4 regions of the Streptomyces sp. NPDC052301 genome follow, and region 2 is predicted to be linked to each of the others. Evidence: riboswitches for the same ligand, from Rfam matches in the RefSeq annotation. Region 2 holds a riboswitch; each other region holds the start of a gene.
What was found. Region 2 has a riboswitch for thiamine pyrophosphate ahead of thiC (phosphomethylpyrimidine synthase ThiC). Riboswitches for the same ligand answer to the same signal wherever they lie in the genome.
Positions count from the first base shown of each region.

Region 1 (5,041 bases), on a different contig from region 2:
GTCCCCGGAGTGCGGCTTCCCGCCCGTCAGCATCTCGTGGAGCACGACACCGCACGCGTACACGTCGACCCGCGGGTCGGCGGTGCCCTGCTCGATCTGCTCGGGCGCCAGGTACGACACGGTCCCGAGCACGGCACCCGTCGTACTGGTCACCGTGTCCACCGACCGCACCAGTCCGAAGTCGGCGACCTTGACCCGGCCGTCGTCCCCTATCAGCACGTTCTCGGGCTTCATGTCGCGGTGCACGAAACCGGCCCGGTGCGCGGCACCGAGCGCGGCCAGCACCGGCTCCAGGATGTCCAGCGCGGCCCGCGGCTGCAGCGCGCCGCGCTCCCGCAGCACGTCCCGCAAGGTGCACCCGGCGACGTACTCCATCGCCAGATACACGTACGACCCGTCGGTGCCCTGGTCGAAGACCTGGACGACGTTGGGGTGGGCGAGCCGGGCGACCGACTTCGCCTCCCGGATGAACCGCTCCACGAAGGAGCCGTCGGCCGCGAGCGTCGGGTGCATCACCTTCAGCGCGAGGACGCGGTCGAGGCGGGTGTCCAGGGCCCGGTAGACCGTGGCCATCCCGCCGACCGCGATCCGTGCGTCGACGCGATAGCGGCCGTCGAGCACCTGCCCGACGAGGGGGTCCTGAAGGGTCGTATCCACGCAGGGGAGTCTACGAGGGGCGGCCGACAGTGCCGCGCGTTGCGCCGTTCGAGGAGCGGAATGCAGCAGAGCTGTGACTCTCGTGCGATCTGTCTCTCATGTGATCAGAAGGCCGGGCGTTCGGGGTCCAGGTGGGCGAGGCCCTCCGTGGGGGAGGAGGCCTCGGCGAAGTGCCGTCGCGGGATCCGCCCCGCCAGCCGGGCCAGCCGGCCCGCCTCCACCGCGTGCCGCATCGCGGCGGCCATCATCTCGGGCTCCTGCGCGCGGGTGACGGCGGAGGCGAGCATCACCCCCGCACAGCCCAGCTCCATCGCCAGCGCCACGTCCGAGGCCGTGCCGGCTCCCGCGTCCAGGATCACCGGCACGCGCGCGTGCTCCACGATCAGCTGGAAGTTGTGCGGGTTGCGGATCCCGAGCCCCGACCCGATCGGCGAGCCCAGCGGCATCACGGCCGCACACCCGACGTCCTCCAGCTTCCGCGCGAGCACGGGATCGTCGTTGGTGTACGGCAGCACCGTGAACCCGTCGTCCACCAGCGTCTCGGCCGCCTCCAGCAGTTCCACCGGGTCCGGCAGCAGCGTCCGCTCGTCGGCGATGACCTCCAGCTTGATCAGGTCCGTGCCCAGCGCCTCCCGGGCCAGCCGGGCGGTCAGCACGGCCTCCCCGGCGGTGAAGCAGCCCGCCGTGTTCGGCAGCACCCGGATGCCCAGCCTCTGCAGCACCGACAGCACCGAGCCGTGCACGGACGGGTCGACCCGGCGCATCGCGACCGTGGTCAGCTCCGTACCGGAGGCGAGCAGCGCCCGCTCCAGCACCTCCAGGCTGGGCGCACCGCCCGTGCCCATGATCAGCCGGGACGAGAAGGTCGTACCCCCCAGCTCCAGGGAATCGTCGGCCATGGCTCAGCCTCCTTGCACGGCGGTGAGGACTTCGACGCGATCACCCTCCGCGAGCGCGGTGGACGCCCACCGCGCACGCGGGACCACGGTCTCGTTGACGGCCGCGGCCACCCCGGAGGGCGCCGGGGTCAGGGTCGTCACGAGCGCGTCGAGAGCGGTGCCCGGGGTGATCTCCCGGCGCTCCCCGTTGACGGAGATCGAGATGGTGACGGACATGCTCATGCGGACTGCTCCAGAAGTACGGCGCCGAAGCGCTGCGGCGTGAACGGACGGGCCTCCTCCGGCAGCGCACCGCCGGCCAGCACCTCCGCCATGACGTCCCCGGTGACGGGCGTGAGCAGCACCCCGTTGCGGTAGTGCCCGGTGGCCAGCAGCAGCCCGGCCAGGCCGGACGGACCCAGCAGCGGCGCGTTGTCGGGGGAGCCGGGGCGCAGCCCGGCCCGGGTCTCGGTGAGCGGCAGCTCGGTGATGCCCGGCACCAGCTCATGGGCGTCGCGCAGCAGCTCGTACACGCCGCCCGCGGTGACCGTCGTGTCCCAGCCCAGCTCCTCGCTGGTGGCGCCGACGACCAGCTCGCCGTTCTCCCGCGGCACCAGATAGACCTGGCTGCCGCGGACCACGGCCCGCACCGTCCGGCTCAGGAACGGCGCGAACCGGTTCGGCACCGTCAGCCGCAGCACCTGCCCCTTGACCGGCCGCACCGGCGGCAGCAGGGCCTCGGGCACACCCGCGAGCCGCCCGCTCATGCTGCCGGCCGCGAGCACCACCTGCCCGGCGCGCAGCTCGGTGCCGTCCGCCGTGGTCACCCCGGCGGCCCGGCCCGCCACCACGTCCAGCCGCTCGGCCCACGCCCGGTGGAACACCACTCCGGTCCGCTCGCACGCGGCCACCAGGGCCGCCGCCAGCCGGCGCGGGTCGATCTGGTGGTCGCCGTCGGCCCGCAGCCCACCGCGCACCCCGGGCGCCAGCATCGGCTCCAGCCGCCGGCACTCCCGTCCCGACAACCACTCGGAGTCGAGCCCGCAGCGCTGCTGCAGGGCGTGCAGTTCGCGCAGGTGGGCGCGGTCGTCGGCGTCGAGCGCGACCGCGAGGGTGCCGCTGCGGCGATAGCCGAGGTCGTGTCCGGTCAGCTCGGTCAGCTCGGCCGCGAAGTCCGGATAGCGGCGGGCGGACTCCAGGTTCAGGGCGAGCAGCCGCTCCTCGCCGTAGTGCAGTTCGGAGACCGGGGCCAGCATCCCCGCCGCGACCCGGGCGGCCCCGCCCCCGGGATCGGGGTCCACCACGGCCGTGGCGAGCCCGCGCTGCGCGGCGCGCCAGGCCGTGACCAGGCCGATGATTCCGCCCCCGATGACGAGGACGTCGGGCGTACGTGACGGCATGGGCGTCCAGCCCCTCCCTTCGCCGGCATGACCCGGATCAGGTTCGTACGGTCGGAGGCCGCCAGCCTCCCTCTCAGCCCGGTGCGTCCGGGCTCCCGCGAGTGCTTGTACGGTGGCCACCCTAGCTCGCCCCGCTCATCACCCGTAAGGGAGCCCCTCGCCGTGACCCGCTCGCTGGACGGACTGATCCTCGCCCCCGTGGCGGACCAAGCCCCAGGTCAGGTGGGTACCGGCACCCGGTTCGCGTACCACGAGAAGGACGGCGCGATCTGGGCCGAGTACGCGGGCGGCGACGTCGTACGCGGCCATCTGGTCGGCACGCGCGCGGGGGACCGGCTCGACTTCCGGTACGTGCAGCTGAGGACCGACGGCACGACGGCCTCCGGGCACTGCCTGTCGACGGTCGTCGAGCTGCCCGACGGTCGCGTGCGACTCGAGGAGGACTGGCAGTGGGAGTCGGGGCCCGGTAGCGGGACGAGCGTTGTGGAACAGGTCACCGAGCACGCCCCCTGACTGACTGTCCGTCACGTGTCTATGGTGATCGGGTGAGCGAGCAGACAGCGGAACAGGGCACGTCACAGGCGCGGCGCGCGGTCGTCGTCGGCGCGGGCATGGCCGGGGTGCAGACCGCGGTCGCCCTGCGGGAACAGGGCTTCACCGGCCCCGTCACCATCATCGGCGCCGAGCCGCACCAGCCGTACGACCGGCCGCCGCTGTCGAAGGCCGTCCTGCTCGGCAAGGCCGAGGACTCCGCCTTCGAGGTCGACTTCGAGTCGCTCGGCGTCGAGCTGCGGCTCGGCTGCGAGGTGCTGGGCGTACGCCCAGCCGCGCACGAGCTGGACACCGAGGCGGGACCGGTGCCGTACGACGTGCTGGTCCTCGCCACCGGCGCCGAACCCGTCACGCTGCCCGGCACCGAGGGCGTGCCCGGCGTGCATCTGCTGCGTACCCTGGACGACGCCGAGCGGCTGCGGCCGGTGCTCGCCCGGCAGCACGACGTCGTGGTCGTCGGCGCCGGCTGGATCGGCGCCGAGTTCGCCACCGCCGCGCGCGAGGCCGGCTGCGCGGTGACCGTCGTGGAGGCCACCGACCGGCCGCTCGCCGGCGCCCTGCCCGCCGAGGTCGCCGCCCCCATGGCCGCCTGGTACGCGGACGCCGGCGCCGATCTCCGCACCCACGCGCGTGTGGAACGCGTCGATCCCGGTGCGGTGGTGCTCGACGACGGCACCCGGCTGCCCGCGGGCGCGGTGGTCGTCGGCATCGGCGCCCGCCCCGCCACCGCCTGGCTGGCCGGCTCCGGCATCGCGCTGGGCGCGCACCACGAGGTCCTCGCCGACGATCACCTGCGCACCAGCGCGCCCGACGTGTACGCCGTCGGCGACTGCGCGTCCTTCCCCTCGGCCCGCTACGGCGAGCGGCTGCTCGTCCACCACTGGGACAACGCCCTGCAGGGACCGCGCACGGTCGCCGCGAACATCCTCGGCGAGACCCCGGCCGTCTACGACCCGGTGCCGTACTTCTGGTCCGAGCAGTTCGGCCGGTTCGTGCAGTACGCCGGCCACCACGCCGCGGCCGACCGGACGGTGTGGCGCGGCGACCCGTCCGGCCCCGCCTGGACGGTCTGCTGGCTCCGCGAGGACCGCCTGGTGGCCCTCCTGGCGGTGGGCCGCCCCCGCGACCTGGCCCAGGGCCGCCGCCTGATCGAATCGGCCCGCGGCATGGACCCGGAGGCGGTGGCGGATCCGGGCCGCCCCCTGAAGGAAGCAACGGCCACCTGATCGGCCTTCCCCGAAGGACAGCATCCCCAGGGGTGCTGGGAACTGTGCGACCAGCCACGACGGCGCAGCAGCCGGACGACGACCTGTCGCGGCGCCCGGCGCAGCGGATCGCGGCCGGACCGGCGGAGCGCCTACCCTTGGTCCCGTGACCGAGATTGACGCAAAGATCGATGCTCTCGTCCCCGCCTGGCTCACCCTCCCCGACATCGCCGAACAGCTCGGCGTCGAGGTGACGCGCGTGCGGCAGCTGGTCAAGGAGGGCCAGCTCATCGCCGTACGCCGAGGTGAGAACCGGGCGCTGCACGTCCCCGCCGCCTTCATCGACGGG
Region 1 is NZ_JBIUBE010000004.1:365,898-370,938, forward strand. Features, by position in the region: gene pknB (Stk1 family PASTA domain-containing Ser/Thr kinase) at 1-657, opposite strand, end outside; gene ACIHEJ_RS12655 (thiazole synthase) at 762-1,556, opposite strand; gene thiS (sulfur carrier protein ThiS) at 1,560-1,760, opposite strand; gene thiO (glycine oxidase ThiO) at 1,775-2,935, opposite strand; TPP riboswitch at 2,933-3,044, opposite strand; gene ACIHEJ_RS12670 (hypothetical protein) at 3,098-3,448, shown strand; gene ACIHEJ_RS12675 (NAD(P)/FAD-dependent oxidoreductase) at 3,481-4,713, shown strand; gene ACIHEJ_RS12680 (Rv2175c family DNA-binding protein) at 4,859-5,041, shown strand, end outside.
Region 1: another riboswitch for thiamine pyrophosphate. It lies ahead of thiO (glycine oxidase ThiO); the one in region 2 lies ahead of thiC (phosphomethylpyrimidine synthase ThiC).

Region 2 (5,041 bases):
ACCCGTATCGTTCACGGTCACAGCCCGATTCCCTACCTGCTCGGTGAGGTCGGCTCCGAGGACGACGAGGAGGGCACCGGCCCGGTCGTCGACGGACCCCACGTCTACGCCGACGGGCTCGCCATCGCCATGGACGGCGGAGTGACCATGGCCGGAAAGCTGCTGGTCCAGCAACTTCCCCTGGATAACTGACCGTTCCCGGGGCAGGCGTCCCCCGGCGGAGTACACGCAGGCCGGAACGCAATTTCCGGCATTCCCCTGTCACCACGTGCCGTCACGGCTCTACCATCGGCTTATCCGTAGCAGGCTCCCCTCCGTTTCTGCCCGACGGCTCGCCGGCGTGCGAGCCCCAAGCCCTACGGAGCATCGGGGGATGCACATGAACAGCGTTCCGCAGCACCTGCAGAGCGAGGACCGCCAGGAGTTCGAGCGGGTCCTCGATGAGGCGCTGCGCTCCGCACCACACCGACCGGAACTGGCCGCTGTCGGACAGCGGCTCAACCCCGAGCAACTGCGCACCATGGCACTCAACGCCTCCGCTCTGATCACGGCGGCCGCGGCGGCCGAGTACCAGCACTATGTGAAGGTCCGTGAGGAACTTCGCCACCCGGCTATGGCCGCCCCGTCGACCACCGACACCTCCCCTGTGTCCGACCCCGGCTCCACCATGGCGGGGCTCGCCGGCACCCTCGGCGAGGCCGCCGAGAGCACCGGCGCGGGTGCCATCGCGGTCATCGCCGTCCTGGCTCCCGTCCTCTCCGGCACCGCGGCGGCGATCTTTCTGCTCGTGGGCTACATCCTGAAGATGCTGGCCCCCGGACAGACCTTCGCCCAGACCATGCTCACCGCCGGCTGGGTGTTCGGCGGTGTGACCGCGGCGGCGATCCTCGTCGCCGCCGTCGGGCTGCTCCTCACCGCGCTGCGCAACAACAGCTCGGCTCAGGCGCAGTCGGTGGACGCGGCGCACCAGGAGCTGAGAAGGGCCCGGGACGCCTGGCGGGACGCCCTGCTGGAGCGCGGCATCGTGCCGTTCCTCCGCGAGGCACTCGCCGAGCCCGATCCCGCCGCCCTGCACCGCACGACCCCGACGGCCCCGACCGGCCGCATGCCGCGCCTGGGCTACGACCGCCCCGGCTTCAGCAGCCCCGACGACGGCACCGCCTCCGGCCGGCCGAGCTTCACCAGTCCGGACTACTCGAGCCCGGACTTCGGCGGCCCGGAGCACCAGCCCGAGTGACGGCTAGTGCCCCGGTGCGGCATGAGCCCCGGCCGGGCGTGCCACACGACCGGCCGACCTGGCCCGCGCTTCCCGTCGTGCCGTCGCGCCGACTGGAAGACGCGGACCGTTTACGCCCGGACCTCAGTCCGTGATCGGCAGGTAGACCCGGTTCCCCGCCTCGGCGAACTCCTTCGACTTCTGGGCCATGCCCGCCTCGATGTCGGACCGGCTGCCACCGTGCTCGCGGCGGATGTCCTGCGAGATCTTCATGCTGCAGAACTTCGGACCGCACATGGAGCAGAAATGAGCCGTCTTGGCGGGCTCCGCCGGGAGCGTCTCGTCGTGGAACTCGCGTGCCGTGTCCGGGTCGAGGGCGAGGTTGAACTGATCCTCCCACCGGAACTCGAAGCGGGCGTCGGACAGTGCGTCGTCCCACTCCTGGGCACCCGGGTGTCCCTTGGCGAGGTCGGCTGCGTGCGCCGCGATCTTGTAGGTGATGACGCCGGTCTTGACGTCGTCCCGGTTGGGCAGGCCCAGGTGCTCCTTGGGCGTGACGTAGCAGAGCATCGCCGTGCCCCACCAGGCGATCATCGCCGCGCCGATGCCGGAGGTGATGTGGTCGTACGCCGGCGCGATGTCCGTGGTCAGCGGGCCGAGCGTATAGAACGGAGCCTCATCGCAGATCTCCTGCTGAAGGTCGATGTTCTCCTTGATCTTGTGCATCGGGACGTGGCCCGGGCCCTCGATCATGGTCTGTACGTTGAAACGCTTGGCGATGCGGTTGAGTTCCCCGAGCGTCCTCAACTCCGCGAACTGAGCCTCGTCGTTGGCGTCCGCGATCGAGCCGGGCCTGAGGCCGTCACCGAGCGAGTAGGTGACGTCATAGGCGGCGAGGATCTCGCAGAGCTCCTCGAAGTTCTCGTACAGGAACGATTCCTTGTGGTGCGCCAGGCACCATGCGGCCATGATCGAGCCACCGCGCGAGACGATGCCGGTCTTGCGGTTGGCGGTGAGCGGCACGTACGGCAGCCGGACGCCCGCATGGACGGTCATGTAGTCCACGCCCTGCTCGGCCTGCTCGATGACGGTGTCCTTGTAGATCTCCCAGGTCAGTTCCTCGGCCTTGCCGTCGACCTTCTCCAGGGCCTGGTAGAGCGGCACCGTGCCGATGGGGACGGGGGAGTTCCGCAGCACCCACTCACGGGTGGTGTGGATGTTGCGGCCGGTGGAGAGGTCCATGACCGTGTCGGCGCCCCAGCGGGTCGCCCAGGTCATCTTCTCGACCTCCTCCTCGATGGAGGAGGTCACCGCGGAGTTGCCGATGTTGGCGTTCACCTTCACCAGAAACCGCTTGCCGATGATCATCGGCTCGATCTCCGGGTGGTTGACGTTGGCCGGCAGTACGGCCCGGCCCGCCGCGATCTCGTCGCGGACCACCTCGGGAGAGACGTTCTCCCGGACGGCCACGTACTCCATCTCCGGCGTGATCTCACCTCGGCGGGCGTACGCGAGCTGCGTCACCGCCTGGCCGTCACGGCCCCGGCGCGGCTGGCGCGGCCGTCCGGGGAAGACCGCGTCCAGATTCCGCAGGCCGCCGCGCGGCGAGGTGTGCTTGATCCCGTCGTCCTCGGGACGGACGGGACGGCCCGCGTACTCCTCGGTGTCGCCACGGGCGATGATCCAGTTATCCCGCAGCGGTGGCAGACCCCTGCGGACGTCGGTGTCAACGAGCGGATCGGTGTACGGGCCCGACGTGTCGTACAGCGTGACCGACTGCCCGTTGGTGAGGTGCACCTGACGGACCGGCACGCGCAGGTCGGGGCGCGATCCCTCGACATACGCCTTGTGCCAGCCGATGGACTTCCCGGCCTCCTGGGACGTGTCGTCCTGAACAGAGGCAGGCGTGCGTGCGTCCTTGTTGGTCATCAGACCTACTCCCTACGCCGGCATTACCCGGTAACAGGTTCGGCGGTCGACGCAGCGGTTTCCGTCGTTCGATGTTGTGCGTGGACCCTCGCTGGTTCCACGTGAAACATCGCTTCTACGGAGGTCAGCGCCCTCTCAGCCCGGTGCTCCGAGCTCCCGCGTGTGCAAAGGTGCCTCCACGCTAGCGTCATGTGTGGCGCGGTGAACAGTGGGCCCCCTGCCGTTGTTGCGATGATCTGGCGGTGACCAGGATGGAGCAGTACCCGTACCAGCCTCCCGAACCGCGCCATCGGGAAGGCTCAGCGCGGGACGAAAGCGACGCGCAGACGTCCGGGCACGCGCAGACGTCCGGGCACGGGCATGCGCACGGCCACAGCCACAGCCATGGGCCCGCAGCGCCCGTCTCCCGGCACCTGCGCAAGGTGATCGCCGCAATCCTGGTCCCGTTCACCGTGGCGGTGGTGGCCGGTCTGATGGTGCTGTGGCCCGGGGGAGCGCCCTCGCACAAGCGCACCGGCGTCGGCTTCGACCGGCAGACACAACAGGCCACGGTGACCAGGGTGGTGGAGGTGAGCTGCAAGTCGGTGAACGCCTCCGGTGGCACCTCGACCGGTGACACCTCCACCGCCGAGGGCACCTCGGCGGGGCAACAGGCCGACGGCACCTGCAGGAAGGCGACCGTCCGGGTCGACACCGGCAAGGACCAGGGCCGTACGTTCACCGAGATCGTGCAACCCGACCAGTCCCGGCAGTTGCACCAGGGTGAGAAGGTCGTGGTCGCCTACGAGCCCTCGGCGCCCAAGGACCTCCAGTACGCGGTGACCGATGTGAACCGGAAGTTCCCCATGGCGCTGCTCGCCGGGATCTTCGCGGTCGCCGTCGTCGTGGTGGGCAGGATGCGCGGTGTCATGGCACTCGTGGCACTGGCCGTGAGCTTCCTGGTGCTGACCCTGTTCATCCTGCCGGCGATCCTGCAGGGCTCGAACCCGCTTCTCGTGGCGGTGGTCGGATCGAGCGCCATCATGCTGATCGCGTTGTACATGTGCCACGGCCTGTCGGCCCGTACGTCGGTGGCGGTGCTCGGCACGCTGATCTCGCTGTCTCTGATCGGCGTGCTCGGCTCCCGGTTCATCGGCTGGGCCGCGCTGACCGGCAACACGGACGACAACACCGGGCTGATCCACGGCCTGTATCCGTCGATCGACATGAGCGGTCTGCTGCTGGCCGGCGTCATCATCGGTTCGCTCGGCGTCCTGGACGACGTGACCGTGACCCAGACGTCAGCCGTCTGGGAGCTGCACGAGGCCAATCCGACGATGGGCTGGCGCGGTCTGTACCGGGCGGGCATCCGCATCGGCCGCGACCACATCGCGTCGGTGGTGAACACCCTCGTCCTCGCCTACGCCGGTGCCGCGCTGCCGTTGCTGCTGCTGTTCTCGATCGCTCAGAGCAGTGTGGGAACCGTGGCCGACAGCGAACTGGTGGCCGAGGAGATCGTGCGCACACTGGTGGGTTCGATCGGCCTGGTCGCCTCGGTCCCGGTCACCACGCTGCTCGCCGCACTGGTGGTGTCGGCCGACCGGTCCGGCCCGCAGGCCGTTGCAGCCGCCGGGGCCCCGCCCATTCCGGCGCGGGGCGGCCGGGGCCGCCGCAGAAAGCGCTGAGCCCGGCGGGCCGGCCGCCCGCAGAGTCGGTGCAGAAGCGTTCCTGCACGGCTCCACACCGCACTCCGGAGCGTCACCCACCCCTGCCGTAACGCTTCAGCCGGCGCTCTGTTCCTCGGCCAGGATGCGGTCCAGGGCCTCCTCCAGATGAGCGTCGAAGTCGACCAGCGCACCCTCCTGACCGAGGGGCACCAGCTTGTCCGTGCGGTCCAGGAACGCGACGAGCGGCGGC
Region 2 is NZ_JBIUBE010000011.1:200,837-205,877, reverse strand. Features, by position in the region: gene ACIHEJ_RS28825 (metallophosphoesterase) at 1-192, shown strand, start outside; gene ACIHEJ_RS28820 (hypothetical protein) at 374-1,237, shown strand; gene thiC (phosphomethylpyrimidine synthase ThiC) at 1,361-3,145, opposite strand; TPP riboswitch at 3,138-3,315, opposite strand; gene ACIHEJ_RS28810 (YibE/F family protein) at 3,397-4,809, shown strand; gene ACIHEJ_RS28805 (SsgA family sporulation/cell division regulator) at 4,906-5,041, opposite strand, start outside.

Region 3 (5,041 bases), on a different contig from region 2:
GACGACTACTTCACGCGGGACTTCGCGCGCAACATCGGTGCCGAGATCATGGGCCGCAACAAGTTCGGCCCCCAGCGCGGGCCCTGGCAGGACCACGAGTGGCGTGGCTGGTGGGGCGAGGAACCCCCGTTCCGTACGCCGGTGTTCGTCATGACCCATCACAGGCGTCCGTCGTTCACGCTCTCCGACACCTCGTTCCACTTCGTCGACGGCGACCCGGCCGCCGTCCTCGAACGGGCGCGGGAAGCGGCGCAGGGCCAGGACGTCCGACTCGGCGGCGGGGTCACCACCATCCGCCAGTTCCTCGACGCCGACCTCGTCGACACCATGCACGTGGCGGTCTCGCCGGTGGAGCTCGGCTCCGGACTACGGCTGTGGGAGTCCCCCGATGAACTGCTCGACCGGTTCCACCTGGAGGTGGTGCCGAGCCCGGGCGGCGTGACGCACCACCTGTTCTGGCGAAGGTGACGCGAGGGCCCACCCCAGTTCGGACTGCGCCTGCGAGGGGGCGTGGGCCCTGCCCTGTGGTTCCCCGTGGTGGAGCCGACCGGCGATCTCGAGGACGATCCCAACATCACCGACAAGAAGTTCCCGGGCAACCCCACTCGCTCCTATCGCACACGCGAGCCGGTACGCATCGTCTCGGAGCTCAAGGGCTGGGCCGGTCACTCCCCGGAGCAGATCAAGGTCATGTCGGACGGGCTGGCCGGCCTTCGCCGCCGCGGCGTCGCCGCGATCCTGGACTGACGAGAGCCGCCGCTCTTGAGGAGCGGACGAGGATCAGGACGGCCACGCCGTTGTATCGACAGAGGTCAGGCCCGGGGCCGTACACGCAACGGCGCGTAGACGAGCAAGGCCGCGAGGAACGCCACGGGGTAGGCGAGGTCGGCGCCGTGCAGGGCCCGGGCGACCGGGCCCACGTACAGGCTGGTGCTCATGAACGGCACCGCAACGGCGAAACCGACGATGAACGCCGTGAGAGCCGGCCACCACGGCTGCGACTCCGCCTCTTCCGCCGTCAGGTCGATCGGGCGGCCGCCGCGCGCCCGCGCGCGGACCACCCAGTCGACGATCACGACCGCGACGAACGCGGGGATCCAGTAGCCGACGAACAGCAGTACGTTCTGGAAGCGGGCGGTGGTGTCGGCGGCGTGCATCCACAGCACGAGCGGGAAACCGAGCACCGCGGCGAGCCCGGCGGCCACCGGCCGCGGCAGCCGCACGCCGACGGTCTGCAGCGCCAGTGACCCGCTGTAGTCGTTCATGGCGTTGCTGCACAGGGCCGCGAGAGCGACGGCGAGGAGTCCGAACGCGCCGAGCGCGCCGCCGCCGAGCAGCCGGTCCACGCCCCGGGCGGTCTGGTCGGTGAACTGGGCGGCGCCCCACAGGCCGAGCGCCTGCACCGCCACGAAGGACACGCCGACACCGAGCAGGGTGTACCAGAACATGCGCGGACGGGACGCCGTCCGGGGCAGGTAGCGGCTGAAGTCGCTGGCGTACGGGGCCCACGAGAGGGCGAGACTCAATGCGACGGTGCAGGTCAGAACGAACGCACCCGCCCGGTCGGCGCCGTGCACGGTCGCGGCCGTCGCGGGCTGGGTGCCGTGCCCGAGTTTCACCGCCAACGCGACGAGCGAGGCGGCGAGCGCGAAGGTCATCACGGTCTGCAGGCGGTGGATCGCCTCGTATCCGATCACGCCCAGCGCCCCCTGGGCCGCCAGCATCACCAGGACCCCCAACCAGAACGGCCAGCCGAACAGCTGGGCCAGCGCGTCCCCGCCGAACAGACCGATCAGCGCGTCCCAGGCGATCGACGACAGCCACTGCAGGGTGCCCGGCAGAGCGACGGCCCGTCCGAAGGCCAGCCTCGCCAGCGGCAGCTGGCCCGCCCCGGTCTGGCTGCCCCAGGTCCCCAGGTAGGCCGTGGGCACCGCACCGAGCAGGGTGCCGAGCACCACGGCGAGCAGCGCGGTGGCGAAGTCCAGACCGAGGACCGCCCCGACCGTGCCGGTGAACACGCCGGTCATCGTCAGGTTGGGGGCGAACCACACGGTGAACAGGCGCCGGGGGCTGCCGTAGCGAGCGTTCTCGGGCACCGGCGTGATGCCGCGCGCCTCCACCCGCAGATCGCCGGGGGCCGTCGGCATCCGGCCGTCGAAGACCCGCCGCGCCTCGGCGACGGCCGTCTCTTCATGGGCATACGGCAACGACATACGACATCCCTCCGCCAGTCCTAACTGGTTCAGGTTCAACGGGTGTGATCTCAGCCCCCGTGCGGGGGCACCCCGTGTCCAGGTACGCCGGCCAGAATAGCCCGGACCGGTGACCGGTTCCTGCCGGGACGGGACGGGGCGTGTGGCACCGCGCGACCACGGACGCGGGACGGCCGGGCGGCGAGCCGCTGCATCGGCGGAGTCTTCCTCGGCATGAAGCAGCGGCTGGGCCTCGCCACCGTCCTGATCGGGGACCCACCCGTGCTCATGTTCGACGAGCCGATCAACGGCATGGACCCGGAGGGCGTGCTCCGGGTGCGCCCGCTCTTCCGGCGCCCGCCGACGAGGGGCGCACGGTCCTCCTCTCCAGCCACCTGATGTCAGAGATGGAGAACACCGCCGACCAGTTGGTCGTCATCGGCCGGGGCCGCCTCTTCGCCGCAGCCGGTACGCGACTTCGCAGCCCGTAGCACCGGCAGCAGCGTTCTGGTGGGGACACCGCACGTCGCCGAGATGGCAGCCGTGCTGACCGCGGCGGGCGCCTCGGTCGAGCCGGTGGGCGCGGCCGACGCCGGCTCGCCGGGTCCGGGCTCCCAGCGGACCGGATCGGGGCGCTCGCCTTCGAGAACGCCATCCGGCTGAGCGAGCTGACCACCCGCGCCGCCTCCCTGGAGGCGGCCTTCATGGAGCTGACCGCCGACAGCGTCGAATACACGGCAGGAGAGCGATGGTGTCGGCCGCCTGGAGGCGCCTGGTCCAGAAGTGGAGCCCGGGACCCGGGTCCCTGGGCTACACCGCCACGGTCTCCGGCTCGTGCCTCGTGTACGCGCTCCGGCCGTCGGTCACCGTCGCACTCGCCGTCTTCGTCGTGCGACACCGCGACGTACGAGGCCTGCCTGCAGGGCGCGCACGTCGTGCCCTGCAGGCTCCTGACCGGTGGGAGTGGCGGTCACGGCAGGGCGTCACCCGAGCCGGAACCGGAACGTCGTCCGGGCTCGTCCCGCACAGGGCGCAGCCGCGTCCGGCCGTACGATCGCACCGCACCCGGAGCTCAGCTCATCCGGCACGTGCGATGAACGGGGCCCCTTTCGGCGTGTCCGGCAACAAGGGTGACAGGATGAACCCCATGAGCAACGTCTACTTCGACATCAGCATCAACGGCGCCCCGGCCGGCCGCATCGTCTTCAACCTCTTCGACGAGGTCGTACCGAAGACCGCGCGCAACTTCCGTGAACTGGCCACCGGCCAGAACGGCTACGGCTACGCCGGCTCGGGCTTCCACCGCATCATCCCCCAGTTCATGCTGCAGGGCGGTGACTTCACCCGCCACGACGGCACCGGTGGCAAGAGCATCTACGGCGAGAAGTTCGAGGACGAGAACTTCGAGCTGAAGCACGACCGCAAGTACCTGCTGTCCATGGCGAACGCCGGCCCCAACTCCAACGGCTCGCAGTTCTTCATCACCACCGTCCTCACCCCCTGGCTCGACGGCAAGCACGTCGTCTTCGGCGAGGTTGTCGAGGGCCAGGACCTCGTCGACCAGATCGAGTCGCTGGGCTCGCAGTCCGGCGCCCCGAAGGGCAAGGTGGAGATCGCGGCCTCCGGCGTCGTCGAGGGCAGCTGAATCGGTCCCCTCACCCGGGTCCGGTTCGCCGAGGGTCGCGCCGTAATGATCTCCGGCGTCCCGGCCGGCCGGCCGGGACGCCGCTTGCGCGACGACGACTCCCGCAGCCGGATCGCCTTCCTGACGATGCTGCGCCGTATCGGACCCGCCCGCGGAGCCGGCCCCGCTGAAGCGGTGCTTTCGAGGAGGCTGTCCGATGCGGTGCTGCGGGGGCGCAAGAGTCCGAGGCGGCTTCTCCGGCAGGCGCGGAAGGCCGGCGTCGGGCTGTCGCCGGCTCGTGCCGCTCCTCAGCGCCGGACCGGGCGCTGAGGGCGGACCGGGAGCGCTTCGACGCTGTTGCCGATGAAGCTGCGCTGGCGGGGGAGTCGGCCCTCGGGGACGGCGAGGTCGAGGTCCGGGAAGCGGGTGAAGAGCCGTTCCAGTGCGATCGTGGCCTCGAGGCGGGCGAGCGGGGCGCCCACGCAGTAGTGCGCGCCTTGGCCGAAGGAGAGGTGCCGGGCCACGCCGGGCCGGGTGACGTCGAAGCGGTCGGCGTCCGGGCCGTGGAAGGCCTCGTCGCGCCCGGCGGCGGTGTAGCCGGCGAGGACCGGGGTGCCCTGCGGGATCACGGTGCCGCCGAGGGCCAGGTCGCGGGTGGGGTAGCGGAAGGGGAACCAGCTGACCGGGCCGTCCCAGCGCAGTGTTTCGTCCACCACGTCCGACCAGGTGGCCCTGCCCTCCAGGACCAGTGCCAGCTGGTCACGGTGGGTGCACAGCGCCCGTACGGCATTGCTGATCAGGTTGAGGGTGGTCTCATGGCCGGCGACCAGCATCAGGCGCATCGTACCGATGAGTTCGGCCTCGCTGAGGCGGTCGCCGCCGTCCTCGCGGGCGGCTATCAGGGCGCTCGTCAGGTCGTCGCCGGGGGCGGCCCGGCGGGCGGCCGCGATCGTGCCGAGCAGCTCGACGAGTTCGCCCACGGCGGCCATCACCTCCGCCGGGGTGGTGTCGGTGGCGATGACCACCGTGTAGGTCAGGTCGTGCAGCCGGTCGCGGTGCTCGGGGTCCACGCCGAGCAGCTCGCAGATGACGCTCAACGGGAGCGGGAGCGCGAAGTGGGTGCGCAGGTCCGCGATGCCGTCCGGGTTCTCGGCGGCGGCCCGGCCGAGGTCGTCGAGGAGGCCCGCCGTCAGCTCCTCGATGCGCGGCCGCAGCCGTTCCACCT
Region 3 is NZ_JBIUBE010000022.1:59,732-64,772, forward strand. Features, by position in the region: gene ACIHEJ_RS38130 (dihydrofolate reductase family protein) at 1-468, shown strand, start outside; partial or broken gene ACIHEJ_RS38135 (NAD(+)--rifampin ADP-ribosyltransferase) at 535-747, shown strand; gene ACIHEJ_RS38140 (purine-cytosine permease family protein) at 813-2,213, opposite strand; TPP riboswitch at 2,203-2,298, opposite strand; partial or broken gene ACIHEJ_RS38145 (ABC transporter ATP-binding protein) at 2,391-2,938, shown strand; gene ACIHEJ_RS38150 (peptidylprolyl isomerase) at 3,340-3,837, shown strand; gene ACIHEJ_RS38155 (cytochrome P450) at 4,125-5,041, opposite strand, start outside.
Region 3: another riboswitch for thiamine pyrophosphate. It lies ahead of ACIHEJ_RS38140 (purine-cytosine permease family protein); the one in region 2 lies ahead of thiC (phosphomethylpyrimidine synthase ThiC).

Region 4 (5,041 bases), on a different contig from region 2:
CACCGGTGGCGTGAGCGTGTCGCGTGGCATGCCGTCGGGCGCCCTCCGCAGCCCGCGCGGTGCGGGTCCGTGCCGCGGGCATGGGCGAAAAACGATCTCCCGCATCTGCCGAGGCCACGCCAGAATGACCGCATGGGGGAATCCACCGTGCGCACAGCGTTCCGTCTGGCGTTCACCGACTACCAGCAGGATCCGGACGACAGCGACGTCCTTCGCCGAGCGGTCACGGTCCAAGCCGACCGGATCACCTTCGACGACGGCCACCTGAACCTCTGGCTCGCAGGCACCCACGTCGCAGGGTTCCCGCTGGACATCATCGACTCCGTCTGTCCTCAGGGCGAGTCCGGCAGGCGGCGGGAGTCGCCGGAAGAGCTGCGGGCTCGCTACCCGCAGATGGGCAACCCCTGGTCGGCGGAGGACGACGCACGCCTCCTCGTGCTCTACCAGCAGGGCGAGCGCGACTACGACACCCTCGGGAAGCAGTTCGGCCGCAAGCCCAGCGCCATCCGGTCGCGCCTGGCCAAGCTCGGCCTGGAAAGCCTCGCCTGACAGCCGACGCTGTCCCGCTGATCCGCAAGACCGGCAACGATCTGTGGGCCCTGCCCGGTGTGGCACCGAACCGGGCCCCTCGATGCGCATGCGGATCGGGCACGCCGAAAGACCGGCATCCCTGCCATTCACTGGGGCGACGCCCATCTCGAACCCGACCGCACCTTCACGTGGCCTTGCAGGGAACAGCTCCCGGTCGCTCCGGAGCAGGTGGAATGACGGGCGAGAGCGCCGCCACCCGGACACATCCGGCCGACGGCTGACCGAGTCCTGGGCCGTCCCTGGGCCGTGCGAGGCAGACCAACGCTGACAGTAGGCACCCGCGGGTGACCACCCGCACCCCGCTCTGGCCTGGGTCCCCAGAGTTGATCTGCCACACTGGAAGGGTTATGCCTGCACCCGGAGAACTCACTTTCGTCGCCCCGCGCGGAGCCAAGAAGCCGCCGCGGCATCTCGCCGATCTCTCGCCCGCCGAGCGCAAGGACGCCGTGGCCGAGGTCGGGGAGAAGCCGTTCCGTGCCAAGCAGCTCTCGCAGCACTACTTCGCGCGGTACGCGCACGACCCGGAGGAGTGGACCGACATCCCCGCCGGGTCGCGCGGCAGGCTGCAGGAAGCGCTGTTCCCGGAGCTGATGACCGTCGTACGGCATCTGTCCACCGACGAGGGGACGACCCGTAAGACGCTGTGGCGGCTGTTCGACGGGACCCTCGTGGAGTCCGTGCTGATGCGGTACCCGGACCGGGTCACCATGTGCATCAGCTCGCAGGCCGGATGCGGGATGAACTGCCCGTTCTGCGCCACCGGGCAGGCCGGGCTGGACCGGAACCTGTCCACCGCCGAGATCGTCCACCAGATCGTCGACGGGATGCGGGCGCTCAGGGACGGAGAGGTGCCCGGCGGGCCCGCGCGGCTGTCCAACATCGTCTTCATGGGGATGGGTGAGCCGCTCGCCAACTACAAGCGGGTCGTCGGTGCGATCCGGGCGCTCACCGATCCCACGCCGGACGGGCTGGGTCTGTCCCAGCGCGGGATCACCGTGTCCACCGTCGGGCTCGTGCCGGCCATCCACCGGTTCGCCGACGAGGGCTTCAAGTGCCGGCTCGCGATCTCCCTGCACGCCCCCGACGACGAGCTGCGCGACACCCTCGTCCCCGTGAACACGCGGTGGAAGGTGCGCGAGGTGCTGGACGCCGGGTTCGAGTACGTCGAGAAGAGCGGGCGGCGGCTGTCGATCGAGTACGCGCTCATTCGCGACATCAACGACCAGGCGTGGCGCGGTGACCGGCTCGGCCGGCTGCTCAAGGGCAAGCCCGTGCACGTCAATCTCATTCCGCTGAACCCGACGCCGGGCTCGAAGTGGACCGCCTCGCGGCCCGAGGACGAGAAGGCGTTCGTGGAGGCCATCGCGGCCCATGGTGTGCCCGTCACCATCCGGGACACCCGTGGTCAGGAGATCGACGGAGCCTGTGGTCAGCTCGCGGCCACCGAGCGGTAATCTTGCCGGGTCCACACATCTTCATATTCCGACAGGGGAGCGCCACAGCGCTGAGAGTGCGGCGGACAGGGCCGCAGACCCTCTGAACCTCGCCCAGGTCATTCTGGGTAGGGAGTTCGGTCATCACTCAAGCTGTTGCGCCCTGCCCGGCCTCTTCGTTGGGAAGGCCGGGCAGGGCCGCGTCTCTTCCTGGCCAACCCCAGGAGGACATCCAGTGCAGAACAAGACCTTCGTGGCCGTGGCGGTCGGGCTCGGCCTGATCAGCCTGTCCGCGTGCGGTTCCGTCGAGAGCAAGTCGTCCGCGGACTCCAGGACCGTGACCCTGGTCAGCCACAACTCGTGGGCCGTCTCCAAGAACGTGCAGCGCGACTTCGAGAAGCAGTCCGGCTACAAGCTCAGGGTCCTCGACGACGGCGACGCCGGCCAGGCCGTCAACAAGGCCATCCTGACCAAGGACAACCCGCAGGGCGACGTCTTCTTCGGCGTCGACAACACCCTGCTCTCCCGCGCCCTCGACAATGGGCTGTTCCAGCCGTACACGGCCAAGGGCCTCGACAAGGTCGGCGCCCCGTACCAACTGGACAAGGACGAGCACCGGGTCACGCCCGTCGACTACGGCGACATCTGCGTCAACTACGACAAGGCCTGGTTCAGCAAGCACAAGCTGACCCCGCCGCAGACCTTCGCCGACCTGGCCGAGCCGCAGTACAAGAACCTCCTCGTCACCGAGAACGCGGCGACCTCCTCGCCCGGTCTCGGCTTCCTGCTCGGCAGCGCCGCGCAGTTCGGGGACGACGGGTGGCAGGACTACTGGAAGAAGCTCAAGGCCAACGGCGTCAAGGTGGTCGACGGCTGGGAGCAGGCCTACTCCCAGGAGTTCTCCGGCTCCACCGGGGGCAAGAAGGCCGGCGGCGACCGCCCGCTCGTGGTGTCGTACGCCTCCTCGCCGCCCGCCGAGGTGCTCTATGCCAAGAAGCGGCCCGGCACCGCCCCGACCGGCGTCGCCACCGCCACCTGCTTCCGGCAGATCGAGTTCGCCGGACTGCTCGGCAACGCGCGGAACCCCAAGGGTGCCAAGGCGTTCATCGACTTCCTGATCTCCAAGGAGTTCCAGGAGGACATGCCGCTGAACATGTACGTCTACCCGGTGGTGCGGGGCGCCGAGGTGCCCGCCGAGTTCACCGAGTACGGCCCGGCCGCCCGGCACCCCGAGACCATGGCGCCCGGCAGGATCGCCGCCAACCGTGACCAGTGGGTCAAGTCGTGGACCTCGCTCGTACTGAAGTAGCGGACCGGAAGGGCCGTACGGGGAGCGCGGCGCGGCTCGGGCTCATGGCCCTGCCCGTCGCGTTCTTCGCGCTGTTCTTCGCCTGGCCCGTCGCCGCCATCGTCGCCCGCGGGCTGAAGGTCGACGGCGCCTGGCAGTTCGGGCGGATCGCGGACGTGGTCATGCAGCCGGACATCCGGCACGTGCTGTGGTTCACCACCTGGCAGGCGCTCGCCTCCACCGCGCTGACCCTGGTGCTCGCGCTGCCCGCCGCCTACGTGTTCGCCCGCCTCGACTTCCCCGGCAAGCAGCTGCTGCGGGCCGTGGTCACCGTGCCGTTCGTGCTGCCGACCGTCGTCGCGGGCAGCGCCTTCCTGGCCCTGGTCGGGCACGGCGGGCTGCTGGACCAGCTGTGGGGCGTACGGCTGGACACCACGGTGTGGGCGATCCTGACGGCCCACGTCTTCTTCAACTACGCGGTCGTCGTACGGACCGTGGGCGGGCTGTGGGCCCAGCTCGACCCCCGCCAGGAGGAGGCCGCCCGGATGCTGGGCGCCTCGCCGGTACGAGCCTGGCGGAAGGTGACCCTGCCCGCGCTCGCGCCCGCCGTGGCCGCTGCCGCGCTGATGGTGTTCCTGTTCACCTTCACCTCCTTCGGCGTCGTGCAGATCCTCGGCGGCCCCACCTTCTCCACCCTCGAGGTGGAGATCTACCGGCAGACCTCCGAGGTCTTCGATCTGTCGACGGCCGCCGTCCTCACCCTCGTCCAGTTCGTCGCCGTCGGCGCGATCCTCGTCGTGCACGCCTGGACCGTACGGCGGCGGGAGAGCGCCCTGCGGCTCGTCGCCCCGGAGTCGACCGCGCGCCGGCCGCGCGGCGCCGGACAGTGGGTGCTGTTCGCCGGGGTGCTCGTCACCGTCGCGCTGCTCCTCGTCCTGCCGCTCGCCGTCCTCGTCCGGCGCTCCCTCGACGCGCCCGGCCTCGGCTACTACCGGGCGCTGACGAACGCCGACGGCGGTACGTTCCTGGTGGCGCCCGTGCACGCGGTGTGGACCTCGCTCCAGTACGCCGTCGCCGCCACCGCCATCGCCCTGGTGATCGGAGGTCTCGCCGCCGCCGCGCTGGCCCGCCGGGACGCGGGGAGACTGGTGCGGGGCTTCGACGCGCTGCTGATGCTGCCGCTCGGCGTGTCCGCCGTGACCGTCGGCTTCGGCTTTCTGATCGCTCTCGACAAGCCGCCGCTGGACCTGCGCCAGTCCTGGTTCCTGGTACCGCTCGCGCAGGCGCTGGTCGGCGCCCCCTTCGTCGTACGGACCATGCTGCCGGTGCTGCGCGCGGTCGACGGACGGCTGCGTGAGGCCGCCGCCGTGCTCGGGGCTTCGCCCTGGCGGGTGTGGCGCGAGGTGGACCTGCCCCTGGTGCGGCGGGCGCTGCTGGTCGCGGCCGGGTTCGCGTTCGCCGTCTCGCTCGGCGAGTTCGGGGCGACCGTGTTCATCGCCCGGCCCGACAGTCCGACGCTCCCGGTCGCCGTGGCCCGCCTGCTCAGCCGTCCCGGAGACCTCAACTACGGCCAGGCGATGGCCCTTTCGACCATTCTGATGGTGGTGTGCGCCGCCGCGCTGCTGCTGCTGGAGCGGCTGCGCATCGACCGGACGGGGGAGTTCTGATGCTGTTGAGCCTCAAGGCCGCGACCGTGCGCCTCGGCGGCCGGGCCGTGCTCGACGCCGTC
Region 4 is NZ_JBIUBE010000010.1:117,607-122,647, reverse strand. Features, by position in the region: gene ACIHEJ_RS27195 (hypothetical protein) at 133-549, shown strand; gene rlmN (23S rRNA (adenine(2503)-C(2))-methyltransferase RlmN) at 939-2,045, shown strand; TPP riboswitch at 2,069-2,177, shown strand; gene ACIHEJ_RS27185 (thiamine ABC transporter substrate binding subunit) at 2,260-3,333, shown strand; gene ACIHEJ_RS27180 (ABC transporter permease) at 3,378-4,979, shown strand; gene ACIHEJ_RS27175 (ABC transporter ATP-binding protein) at 4,979-5,041, shown strand, end outside.
Region 4: another riboswitch for thiamine pyrophosphate. It lies ahead of ACIHEJ_RS27185 (thiamine ABC transporter substrate binding subunit); the one in region 2 lies ahead of thiC (phosphomethylpyrimidine synthase ThiC).